DNA from 4 places in the Enterobacter sp. TMH.L2 genome. Region 2 is predicted to be linked to each of the others. Evidence: predicted binding sites of a transcription regulator. Region 2 holds the regulator's gene; each other region holds the start of a gene.

Region 1 (3,112 bases), 130 kb from region 2:
GACGAAGGACTCCATCAACATGCCGCCGTAGCCAATGAAGCAGGCCTGATTTTCGTTCGCCAGCATTTTTGGCGTGGTGCCGGAAGCAATCAGCGCGTGGAAGCCGGAAACGGCCCCACAGGCGATGGTGATAAACAGGAACGGGAACAGATCCCCACTCCAGACCGGGCCGGTGCCATCAATGAATTTTGTTAATGATGGCATTTGCAGCGTCGGACGCATGATCAAAATGCCGATAGCCAGCCCGATGATGGTGCCGATTTTCAGGAAGGTGGAGAGGTAATCACGCGGGGCCAGCAGCAGCCACACCGGCAGCACCGAGGCCACAAAACCGTACCCTACCAGCATCCAGGTGAGCTGCACGCCCGTAAAATCAAAGTACGGCGCCCAGGTCGGGCTCTCCGCTACCCAGCCGCCGGAAATAATGGCAAACACCAGCATCACCAGGCCAATCACCGACACTTCGCCGATACGCCCCGGGCGCAAATAGCGAATGTAGACGCCCATAAACAGCGCCAGCGGGATGGTAAAGGCCACGGTGTAAGTCCCCCACGGGCTGTGGGTTAACGCCTTCACCACGATCATTGCCAGCACGGCCAGGATAATCACCATGATCATAAAGCAGGCGACCAGTGCGATAACCCCCGCAGTGTTGCCCATTTCTTCTTTAACTAACTCCCCCAGCGAACGCCCGTTGCGACGCGTGGAGACAAACAACACCATAAAGTCCTGCACGGCGCCCGCCAGCACCACGCCTGCCAGCAGCCAAAGCATGCCAGGCAGGTAACCCATTTGCGCGGCAAGCACCGGTCCCACCAGCGGCCCCGCCCCGGCGATGGCGGCAAAGTGGTGGCCAAACAGCACTTTTTTATCCGTTGGGACGTAATCAAGGCCGTCATTGTTTCGCACGGCAGGCGTCATGCGCGTGGCATCCACCGTTAGCACGCGTTTAGCGATAAACAAACCGTAGTAACGATAGGCAATCAGGTAGATACAAACTGAGGCAATAACAATCCACAGCGCATTTATCTGTTCACCGCGATTCAGTGCGATGTAGCCGAGGGCGAATGCGCCGATCAAAGCGAGCACGACCCAGACGAGGTGTTTCCCAAATCTATCCATCAATTTTGTCCGTTTTCTAAGTGGATACCGAGAGTTGTTACATTTTGTTTCTAGCCTGGAATAGCGATTCTCACAATCGGAAGGGGGCAAAACACGGGGCATTTACCTCAGTTTGTTAATGAGATCACCTAAATATGTATCGGAACCGTAACAGCGGAAGGTCAATTGTGGAGCATCAGGTTAATGAATGATTGATACGGGGAGTAATAACCCAGGCTGATTAATTAGCGGCTTTAATAGATTGCAAAAATGCAATTGATAAAGACATTGATAATTGTTTTCATTTGCAATAGCGTGTTTCCGCACTTTCAACTCCAGGCACTTTTGCCGCGTCCTTCCTCGTTTGGGAAAGGAACTTAAGGGACGCAGGCGGTGACACTCAGGATAAATAATGAACAATACATTATCGTACTCCCTCGCCACACTGGTGAGTCTGGGCCTCTACGGCACCGCTTTTTCAGCGGCAGCAGCAGAGGTAACCCCCGCTGAAAACGAAGACACGCTCGTCGTCACCGCAGCCCAGCAAACGCTGCAGGCACCCGGCGTGTCGGTGATTACTTCCGAGGAATTAAAGAAGCACCCGGTCGCGCGCGATGTCTCTGAAATCATTCGTACCATGCCGGGAGTTAACCTGACCGGCAACTCCACCAGCGGGCAGCGCGGCAACGGCCGCCAGATCGACATTCGCGGTATGGGGCCAGAAAACACGCTGATCCTGGTTGACGGTAAACCCGTCACCAGCCGCAATTCAGTGCGCCTGGGCTGGCGCGGCGAGCGTGATACCCGCGGCGATGCCTCCTGGGTTCCACCGGAAATGATCGAACGCATTGAGGTCCTGCGCGGCCCGGCAGCAGCCCGCTACGGCAATGGGGCGGCTGGCGGCGTGGTGAACATCATCACCAAACGCAGCAGCAACGAATTCCACGGCAGCTGGAACACCTATTTCAATGCCCCGGAGCACAAAGATGAAGGCGCAACGAAACGCACCAACTTCAGCCTGACCGGGCCGCTCGGTGACGACGTGAGTTTCCGTCTCTACGGCAACCTCGATAAAACGCAGGCGGACGCCTGGGACATCAACCAGGGGCACCAGTCACTGCGCACCGGGTCTTACGCCAACACGCTGCCAGCGGGCCGAGAAGGCGTAATCCATAAAGACCTGAACGGAATGATCCGCTGGGAATTTGCCCCGATGCAGGCGCTGGAGTTTGAAACCGGCTACAGTCGCCAGGGGAATCTCTATTCAGGTGATACACAGAATACGAATACCAGCCAGTTGGTGAAGGACAACTACGGCAAAGAGACCAATCGTCTCTACCGCCAGACCTATTCCGTGACCTGGACCGGCGGCTGGGATAACGGCGTCACCACCAACACTTATGCGCAATACGAACACACCCGTAACTCGCGCATGAATGAGGGCCTGGCGGGCGGCACGGAGGGGATTTTCTCCAACAACCAGTTCTCAGATATCGATCTCAGCGATGTCATGCTGCACAGCGAAGCAAGCATTCCGTTTACCCTGCTGGTGAATCAAAACCTCACCGTCGGTAGCGAATGGAATCAGCAGCGCATGAAAGACGGCACCTCCAACACCCAGTCGTTAAGCGAAGGCGGGCCGATTCCGGGGCTCTCATCCACCGGCCGAAGCCCTTATTCCAAAGCGGAGATCTTCTCTCTGTTTGCCGAAAACAATATGGAGCTAACCAGCAGCACCATGCTGACGCCGGGTCTTCGGTTCGATCATCACTCCATCGTGGGGGATAACTGGAGCCCGTCGCTGAATCTGAGCCAGGAATTGGTGGAAGACTTGACGCTGAAGCTCGGTATTGCCCGGGCTTATAAAGCGCCAAGTCTGTATCAGACCAACCCGAACTACATCCTTTACAGCCGCGGTCAGGGCTGTGCAGCCAGCGGCGGGGCGTGTTATCTGATGGGGAATGAGGATCTGAAAGCCGAAACCAGCGTCAACAAAGAAATTGGCCTGGAG
Region 2 (3,112 bases):
ATTTATTCGCGGCGGGAATTCTCCATATGTTGATGAAAGCCACCGCGAGGCGCTGCTAAGTCAGTTCCCACAGGCCCGTGCTCACGTCATCGCTGGAGCGGGTCATTGGGTTCATGCGGAAAAACCGGATGCCGTTCTACGGGCGATCCACCGATTTATCGACGCAGAGTAGAAAAACTGATTAAAAACAGACCGACCGGGCAGCTGAAGTCGCTAACGCGTTGGCGCGAATGGCGCGCTGATGTATGATGGCGCGCTTAATTGCACCGGCACCCTGCCCCTGCAGCCAGAATTTCCTGTCAGTATTCTAATCATGGCAAAAGAACAAACGGACCGTACTACATTAGATCTGTTCGCGGACGAGCGTCGCCCCGGGCGGCCGAAAACTAATCCGCTCTCGCGCGATGAGCAATTGCGTATCAATAAGCGCAATCAGCTGAAGCGCGATAAAGTGCGTGGTTTGAAGCGGGTTGAGCTAAAACTGAACAACGAGGCGGTCGATGCCCTCAACCAGCTGGCTGACGCCCGTAACATCAGCCGCAGCGAACTGATCGAAGAGATGCTGCTCGAGCAGCTTAAAAATCTCGGGTAACGCCTTCAGCCACCCTGCGGGTTATCTGAAATCTCAAAAGGGTGAGCAAAACCATGTTGCAGACTGTGCACCCGGGCGTGATAGCTGTTTCCGCTGCTGGAGCTGTTCTGCTATGATTGCCCTATACGTGGGCATTGAACGGCCAGCATACTATTAAGTTTCAAGAGGTTATTTTACTCATGGCAATCGTAGGCATTTTTTTCGGCAGCGACACCGGTAACACCGAAAATATCGCGAAAATGATTCAAAAACAGCTCGGTAAAGACGTTGCTGAGGTGCATGACATTGCTAAAAGCAGCAAAGAAGATCTCGAAGGTTTCGACATTCTCTTGCTCGGCATCCCGACCTGGTACTACGGCGAAGCCCAGTGCGACTGGGATGACTTCTTCCCTACGCTTGAAGAAGTCGATTTCAACGGTAAACTGGTGGCGCTGTTCGGCTGCGGCGACCAGGAAGACTACGCGGAATATTTCTGTGATGCGCTGGGCACCATTCGCGACATTATCGAACCGCGCGGCGCGGCGATTGTGGGCCACTGGCCAACCGCGGGCTACCACTTCGAAGCCTCCAAAGGCCTGGCGGATGACGACAATTTTGTCGGCCTGGCCATCGATGAAGATCGCCAGCCGGAACTGACCGCTGAGCGCGTTGAGAAGTGGGTTAAACAGGTTTCTGAAGAACTGAATCTGTCGGATATCATTAACGCCTGATTTCTCTGGCGCAAATACAGCATTTGCGCCATCTTGATAGCTTGTAGCAATGAAAATAATTGCTACAAGTTTGTAACTTTCTCGTACATCCCTGTACAATGTCTTCCTGATAGCTTGGCTGATAATTACTGTAAATGGCGACGCCGCCACGATTTTTCAGCCTTATTTTGCACCATACTTGCGGTTCCCATTTAGAAGTAGCAGTTCTATAATGAGACGCATTACTCTTTACGCTCACTGCAGTTTGAGCGAATCGTTAAGCAACAGGACACTTTCCGCATGACTGACAACAATACCGCATTAAAGAAGGCCGGCTTGAAAGTCACGCTTCCGCGATTAAAAATCCTCGAAGTGCTGCAAGAGCCGGTAAATCATCACGTCAGCGCGGAAGACTTATATAAACGTCTGATCGACATGGGCGAAGAAATCGGCCTGGCGACCGTCTATCGCGTGCTGAACCAGTTTGATGATGCAGGGATCGTGACCCGCCATAATTTTGAAGGCGGCAAGTCCGTTTTTGAGTTGACCCAGCAGCATCACCACGACCACCTGATCTGCCTCGACTGCGGTAAAGTGATCGAGTTCAGCGATGATTCTATTGAATCCCGCCAGCGTGAAATTGCCACGCGCCACGGCATCCGCCTGACTAACCACAGCCTCTATCTGTACGGACACTGTGCTGAAGGTGACTGCCGCGAAGACGACACGGCCCACGATCCTAAATAAGTAATCCGCATTAACAAACGCTGCTTCGGTGGCGTTTAAAAGCAAAAACCGGCAGGTTTCCCTTGCCGGTTTTTTATTGACTGAAAAAGGCTATCAGCTGTTATTGGCGCGAATCTCCTGCCAAATCTTATCGCAGCGTACCTTCGCGGCTTCATCATTGCCGCTCTTTCTTGCCTGGATACATTTCTGGTAATCCAGCACGTTCACCGTCTCTTTCTCAACAAACGCTTTATGCTGTTTTTCCTGGCGCAGTACGTTCAGCACGCTCTGGCAGGCTTCAATTTTATCCGGATTGCCTTCCGCCGTATTGATACAGGCGCTATAGGCCTGCTTCAGGCGTGAATCTTCCGGAGGTGCAGGAGGTTGAACGCAGGCAGACAGCGTGAATACAGCGGCGGTAATCAGCAGAATCTTTTTCATGTTCGGTTCCTTATAAAAAAACGGGCGCTTGCGCGCCCGGTTTCACATCAGAAGATGGTGAACGGAGCAATCACGATGAATTTCACGTCACGCTCATCCTGGAAGATGTTGCCGTACCCACCGCCCCAGCTTGGGATGTCGGAGTGGTTGTCGTACTGAGTGAAGTGCAGTTTGAACAGCGTGCCTTTCGCACGGCCTTCCTGCACGGTATACATGGCGTCGAGGCTGTAAGAAGACTCTTTGATCTTGTTAGAAGCGAGATCCTGGCGGTTACCGGAAGCATCAAGCGCCCATGTAGATGGTTTTGCGTCCCATGCATAAACGTAAGAAGCACCCACTGCCCAACCCGGCAGGTTCCAGTTGCTCAGGTCATACATTGCACCGAAGAACACGGCTTTTTCACCGTTGGCGTTGAAGTCAGAGCGGTTATCCCACCACACATCCAGACGACCGTTGGAAGACGCGTAGGTTGGCGTCATACGCTGCAGGAAGTAACCCTGCTGGCCTTCTGCCTTCACCATGGTCCCTTCCAGACGCAGGTCGACCTGGCCAATTTTATAGCCAAATGTCAGCGCCTGGAGCCATGCGGTGCCATCGTAGATATCATTGATGGTATTGTTCGCGGCTTTATCACGGGTGCCGTAGAACTGGTAGCTGGTGCTCA
Region 3 (3,112 bases), 610 kb from region 2:
AAGTCCCTCTCTTCGCACCAATGCGAAGGCGATATCAAAACTCTTCAGATGCAAATCTGAAAACTGTGCGAAGGTGGCGGAATTGGTAGACGCGCTAGCTTCAGGTGTTAGTGTCCTTACGGACGTGAGGGTTCAAGTCCCTCTCTTCGCACCACTTCTTATGAAGTGACCCTCTTTATCTCCCCCAGCTTGTTTATCTCATCGATCCCAAATTCATCACAATCAACAGCAATCCGCTGGCAAATGCTACGCACGATGGCAGTAAAACAAAGTGTCTTAACGTTTTATGGTAGAGCATCAATGCCGTGGCAAGCAGCCCGATAACCACCAGCACGCGCCACTGACTGAAACTGAGATCCAGGCAGGCTAGCAGCGCCACGGCAAGCCCCGCCACCATTACACTCCAGCCACTTTCGAGTCGTCGTTGCAGCATTTTTACGCCCCATCATGATAATGATAACCAATATCATATGATAAATTTTCTCAACTGTCAGCGTAAAAACGTGCGCGACCTATAGCTGAAATAGCCAGGGTTGACGTGTCATTTAATGACAGATTTTCAGTAAGGTGATAGATTGAGCGCCGGCTTTAGTTTGCCTTATAAAAATTCCAATAGTTGCCAGAAAAGTCGATAACTCGCTTTTCATTAATACGACACACACAACACCTGACGCGCTTACCCAAGACACAATCGTTCTATGACAGCCCAAACCTGGCGAGCCTTACTCAAAGCAAAGCAGCTGCTTTCTTTACGTTTATTTTTGCTGCTCAACGCCCTGGCAGCCGCTTTTTCTATTCTCTTTCCGCTCTATTCGACAGTGCGCATAACGCCGCCCGTTGTCGCCATTCTGCTGATGAGCCTGGCCTTGCTTGCCTGGCAGATGTGGAATAATAAGCAGCTGATTAACCTGAATATTATCTCGTTATTTTTCGGGTTATTATGGGCGGTGCATATTTTCATTAAAAACGCGGCCATCGCGGACCTGGACACCTCATTTCTGGTGATTAGCCTGATGTCGGTGCTTTTTATTGGCGCTATTGCATTTATTAATAATATTGTGGCTTTCCTGCTGCACAGCCTGCCCGTGGCGCTGGTCGTACTTTGGCTGGGTAATGTTGACCAATGGCTGAGGGTAATTTATTCCATTGCGCTGCCCGCTATCGGGATCGCTATTCAGCATATTATTCAGAAACGTAATGACCGTTTCACCCAGCGACTGATGAATAAACTGCTTGAAGAAAAAGAGACACTGACCGATCTCAGCATGCTCGATCCTTTAACCGGCCTGTACAACCGCCGCGGCTTTCAAAACCGCCTCGAGCACATTCAGGCCTCCGGCAGCGGCAGCCACTTCGTTTTGCTGCTGGATATCGACCACTTCAAGTCGTACAACGACCACTACGGCCATGCGATGGGCGACCAGGCGTTGATCCGGGTCTCGGCGGCGATTCGCGATGCCGTGCGTTCAAGGGATCTTGTCACGCGCTACGGCGGGGAAGAGTTCATGATTATGCTCACCAACATCGACGCGGAACGCGCGATGCAGTCGGCGGAAAGGATCCGCCAGCGCGTTTTCGATTTGGACATCCCGCATATGTTTAATACCCAGGTCGCGACCAACGTTACCGTCAGTATCGGGCTTGCGCCATTCACTGAAGGCAGCATAGATGATGCCCTGAGCCTCGCGGATAAAGCGCTTTATCAGGCCAAAAACCGAGGAAGAAACAGCATCCTGACCAACGAAATGCTCGCCGTGAATTAACCCGGCGAAACGCGCCAGATCGCAAAAACAGCCATCACCGAGCGGTGGCGGTGAATTCACCTTGCCAGAGATTTCGCTCACCGTTAGTATTGCTAATCATTATCATTTAGATTACTCCCTGACGAAAGTATGGCGCTTCACTCCCTCCAGCTCAGCGATGACAGCGGTTGCTTTGTTCTTCCCTGGTCCCCAGCGACAGGCCCGCAGGCAGATTCGCTGCGGGAGTATTTTGCCGCGCACCGCCCGTACTTCAACGACATCATCAAATTAAACGAACAGGCTCCCGCCACAGCAATGACGCTAAGCGAGTGGCAGCGTCCCACCACGCTAACCTCTCTGATGGCGGCCTACGGCGACCATATCTATCGTCACCAGCCTGAACTTACCCGCAAGCACAAACCGCTGAAGTCTTTGTGGGCGCAATGGTACATCGGCCTGCTGGTGCCACCGATGATGATGGCGTTACTGACTCAGCCTAAAGCGCTGAATATTGCCCCCCAGTATGTGCGGGCCGAGTTCCACGAAACGGGCCGGGCAAAATGCTTCTGGATTGACGTGACTGAAGATTGCCGGGCAAGCGAGCTGCCGCTCCATCTGCGGCTAGAGCAGTTTATCGTTGAAGGTTTGATGCCGGTCGTAGCGGCGCTGGAAGCCAGCGAAGAGATCAACGCCCGGCTTATCTGGAGCAACACCGGCTACCTGGTGAACTGGTTCTTCGGCGAGCTAAAACCACTTCTGGATGAACAGAGCCTGGCGGCGCTGGTGCAGACCTGTTTCTTTGAAAAACAGCTTTCATGTGGCCGGGAGAATCCACTCTACCGCACGGTCATTTCGCGTGAAGGCATTCTGGTCAGACGCACCTGCTGCCAGCGCTATAAGCTGCCTGACGTCCAGCGCTGCGGCGACTGCACTCTCAAATAACAAGCGGCGGGGAAATAGCAAACGGCGGGTTTCCCCGCCGTTCTTCATTCCGCTAAACCATTAAGCCAGCTGTTGGCTCCCTTCCTCGCTCGCTCTCTGAGCTTCTTCTTTCTCCTGTTCCAGCAGTTGCTTCTCGTACACTTTGAAGAACGGGAAGTAGATGATGGACGACACGCAGGCCAGCAGAATCACCAGAATTGCGGCACGGAAGTCCCAGCCCAGCGCCCAGGCGGCACCGATTGGCGCAGGCGCGGTCCACGGTACCACGGAAATCACGCGACCAATCAGATCCAGCTTCATCGCGCCCCAGGCCAGCACGGCGTTGACCATTGGCGCCAGCAGGAAAGGAATAAAGAATACTGGGTTCATCACAATCGGCGTCCCGAAGATCACCGGTTCGTTAATGTTAAAGCAGGTTGGCACGATGC
Region 4 (3,112 bases), 660 kb from region 2:
ATCGCGGGCGGTGACCATAATCATTTTCAGCATCAGGCTAAGCTCCTTTTTTCTTAACAGGAGGATAGTCGATAAATCGGAATATTTTCACGCCATTCTTATCTCAGGGCAGAGGGTTAGCCTGTCGCATACAGGCTGCGGGAAATTTGACGTTAAAGCGATGGAAGGTAATGAGAGTCATCAATAAAAGCTAACTGATCTTCATCTCATCTATTTATCTTGTTTTTTTTGGTATGTGTATGGTTTTCTCTTATTGCTAAATCTGATTTTTATTATCGATTTTTTACCACTTTTGCCCGAGGTGAATTCTGAAAGTCTGGTGGTTTTTGATGTGTTTGTTTATGTCAAATTTGTTATTTTTTTGTTTTTATTGTTTTAAAAACAACTGGTTAATTTTATTTTTTATGGATAGGAATATTCACTTCAGGCTATTTTTATCATTATTTCTGTGTTGCCTTGTTAATTCTATTTATGAATAATTTCTCCGCACAGTAATGGTTTTATTATAATAATGGAGTGATTTTAATGAATAATAAGTCTTTGTTGGCCTTTCTTGTTTCTGGATTATTAGTCACCCAGTCTGTCTCTGCTCTTGAATGGGGGGACTGGTCATCAGACGTGACTTCCAGTAACTCACATGCTGATGCTGATAAAACTAATGGAAATTTCGGTGATATTAAAAATAACGTTGATACCATTGATTCAGCGCTGAATGAAAGCATTCAAAAACAGCAGACAGTCAATGACCAACAAAAAATGCTCAACGATCGGCAGAATGCCACCAACGTCAAGCAGGCCGAGTGGAATGAGAACCAGAACAGCGTAAATAGCCAGCAGAATGCGGTGAATCAACAGCAGTCCACGGTTAATGCGAACCAGGCTAACGTCAACAATCAGCAGGGGGCCATTAATCAGACCCAGGCAAATCTGAACAATCAGCAGGGGGCCATTAATCAGACCCAGGCAAATCTGAACAATCAGCAGGGGGCCATTAATCAGACTCAGGCAAATCTGAACAATCAGCAGGGGGCCATTAACCAGTCTCAGGCAAATCTGAATACGCAGCAGAATACCATTAACCAGAGTCAGGCCAGGAGCAATGCTCAGTTCCAGGACTCCATCACCCAGCTTAATGGCGATCTTAACCATCTCGGTAACCGCGTGGATAAACTGGATCACAAAATGAAGCGTGGGTTTGCCTCCCAGGCGGCGCTCTCAGGGCTTTTCCAGCCCTACAGCGTTGGCAAATTCAACCTTTCTGGCTCGCTAGGCGGGTATGAATCTACCAGCGCGATGGCCATTGGTAGCGGGTATCGGTTCAATGAAAATGTCGCCGCAAAGGCCGGGATTTCAACCAATACCGAAGACTTCAAGGCCGTGACATACAATGCGGCAGTCAACTTTGAGTGGTAATGCAGCTCAACATAGCTAACTCAGTTCCCCTGGTTAACCTTATGCCCTGGTAACCAGGGGGCGGATTTTCCTGAACAGATACCTTAATCCCCCTGCGACCGCACCTCTTCTTGTTCCCGTAAAACTGAAAATTATTGGTACTTTGTCGGTGCCCTTTGGCATTCAGTGCGCTTCCAATCACATAAATAGATATTTTCTATACATCTTTTGTCTTGCCCGCTTCAGGCGTTTTTCATCTTTGATATTTCCTTTTACACCAGTAGCTTAAACAGCTCTTTTCGCCATCGGCAAGAGTTTCATGACGGTCTATCCTTAGTAAAGACGCCCAAAAAACCAGCGTTTCGCGAATACCCCTGTTTTCATAACGTTGTATTGATAATTGTTATCATTAACATAAGGGTATCGGCCTTCGGGCGCAGAGAATAATGAGGTGAAGAATGGATGTGCAAACCGGTTCCTTTGATCCCAATGATTTTGCCTGGCAGGGGCTGACCCTGACCCCGGCCGCGAGCGCGCATATCCGCGATCTGGCCGCCAAACAACCCGAGCTTAAAGGCATCCGCCTGAGTATTAAACAGACGGGCTGCGCTGGCTTTGGCTACGTGCTGGACACAGTCACCGAGCCGAAGCCGGACGATCTGGTCTATGAGTTTGACGGCGCGCGCCTGTGGGTGCCGCTCTCCGCCATGCCTTTTATCGACGGCACGGAAGTGGATTACGTGCGTGAAGGCCTGAATCAGATCTTTAAATTTAATAACCCGAAAGCGCAGCACGAATGCGGCTGCGGCGAAAGCTTTGGGGTATAGGCGGTACTATGTCTCGTAATACTGAAGCAACTGACGATGTCAAAACCTGGACCGGCAACCTCAATTATAAAGAGGGCTTTTTCACCGAGCTGCAGACCGAGCAGCTGGCGAAGGGCATAAACGAAGAGGTGGTTCGGGCAATCTCTGCCCGTCGTAACGAGCCCGAATGGATGCTGGAGTTTCGTCTCAACGCCTTCCATGCATGGTTGAAAATGGAAGAGCCGCACTGGCTGAAGGCGAATTACGACAAACTGAATTACCAGGATTACAGCTATTACTCTGCGCCATCCTGCGGGAGCTGCGACGACACCTGTGCGTCCCAGCCCGGCGCGGTTCAGCAGCCGCCAAACGCCTTCCTGACTAACGAAGTCGAAGACGCGTTTAAGCAGCTTGGTGTACCGGTGCGCGAAGGTAGCGAAGTGGCTGTTGACGCCATTTTTGACTCCGTGTCTGTGGCAACCACTTACCGCGAAAAACTCTCCGAGCAGGGCATTATCTTCTGCTCCTTCGGCGAGGCGATTCACGATTACCCGGAACTGGTCAAAAAATACCTGGGTACCGTGGTGCCGTCTAACGATAACTTCTTCGCCGCGCTTAACGCCGCGGTGGCCTCTGACGGCACCTTTATTTACATCCCGAAAGGCGTGCGCTGCCCGATGGAGCTGTCCACCTATTTCCGTATCAACGCGGAAAAAACCGGTCAGTTCGAGCGCACTATTTTAGTGGCGGATGAAGGCAGCTATGTGAGCTACATCGAGGGCTGTTCTGCACCAGTGCGCGACAGCTACCAGCTCCACGCCGCCGTAGTGGAAGTGATTATTCACCGCGATGCGGAAGTGAAGTACTCCACGGTGCAAAACTGGTTCCCGGGGGATAACAACACCGGCGGCATC

Evidence for each region. Region 2 encodes Fur, which represses iron uptake genes when iron is present. Its sites were predicted from a motif close to ATAATAATGAGAACNACTATCAA; they were not measured.
Region 1: a site for Fur is predicted at 1,390-1,412, ahead of ACREYP_RS17070 (TonB-dependent siderophore receptor). Genes of this name have one in related genera too.
Region 3: a site for Fur is predicted at 1,853-1,875, ahead of fhuF (siderophore-iron reductase FhuF). Genes of this name have one in related genera too.
Region 4: a site for Fur is predicted at 1,786-1,808, ahead of sufA (Fe-S cluster assembly scaffold SufA). Genes of this name have one in related genera too.

What each region holds. Positions count from the first base shown of each region.
Region 1 is NZ_CP193791.1:3,535,507-3,538,618, forward strand. It holds gene cstA (pyruvate/proton symporter CstA) at 1-1,122, opposite strand, end outside; gene ACREYP_RS17070 (TonB-dependent siderophore receptor) at 1,514-3,112, shown strand, end outside.
Region 2 is NZ_CP193791.1:3,407,850-3,410,961, forward strand. It holds gene ybfF (esterase) at 1-172, shown strand, start outside; gene ybfE (LexA regulated protein) at 314-592, shown strand; gene fldA (flavodoxin FldA) at 772-1,302, shown strand; gene fur (ferric iron uptake transcriptional regulator) at 1,582-2,028, shown strand; gene ACREYP_RS16440 (ChiQ/YbfN family lipoprotein) at 2,122-2,448, opposite strand; gene chiP (chitoporin ChiP) at 2,496-3,112, opposite strand, start outside.
Region 3 is NZ_CP193791.1:4,013,385-4,016,496, forward strand. It holds tRNA gene ACREYP_RS19180 (tRNA-Leu) at 1-20, shown strand, start outside; tRNA gene ACREYP_RS19185 (tRNA-Leu) at 68-154, shown strand; gene ACREYP_RS19190 (DUF1435 domain-containing protein) at 194-433, opposite strand; gene ACREYP_RS19195 (GGDEF domain-containing protein) at 699-1,763, shown strand; gene fhuF (siderophore-iron reductase FhuF) at 1,893-2,684, shown strand; gene ACREYP_RS19205 (PTS cellobiose transporter subunit IIC) at 2,745-3,112, opposite strand, start outside.
Region 4 is NZ_CP193791.1:2,750,376-2,753,487, reverse strand. It holds gene ACREYP_RS13190 (ABC1 kinase family protein) at 1-33, opposite strand, end outside; gene ACREYP_RS13185 (YadA C-terminal domain-containing protein) at 526-1,413, shown strand; gene sufA (Fe-S cluster assembly scaffold SufA) at 1,851-2,219, shown strand; gene sufB (Fe-S cluster assembly protein SufB) at 2,228-3,112, shown strand, end outside.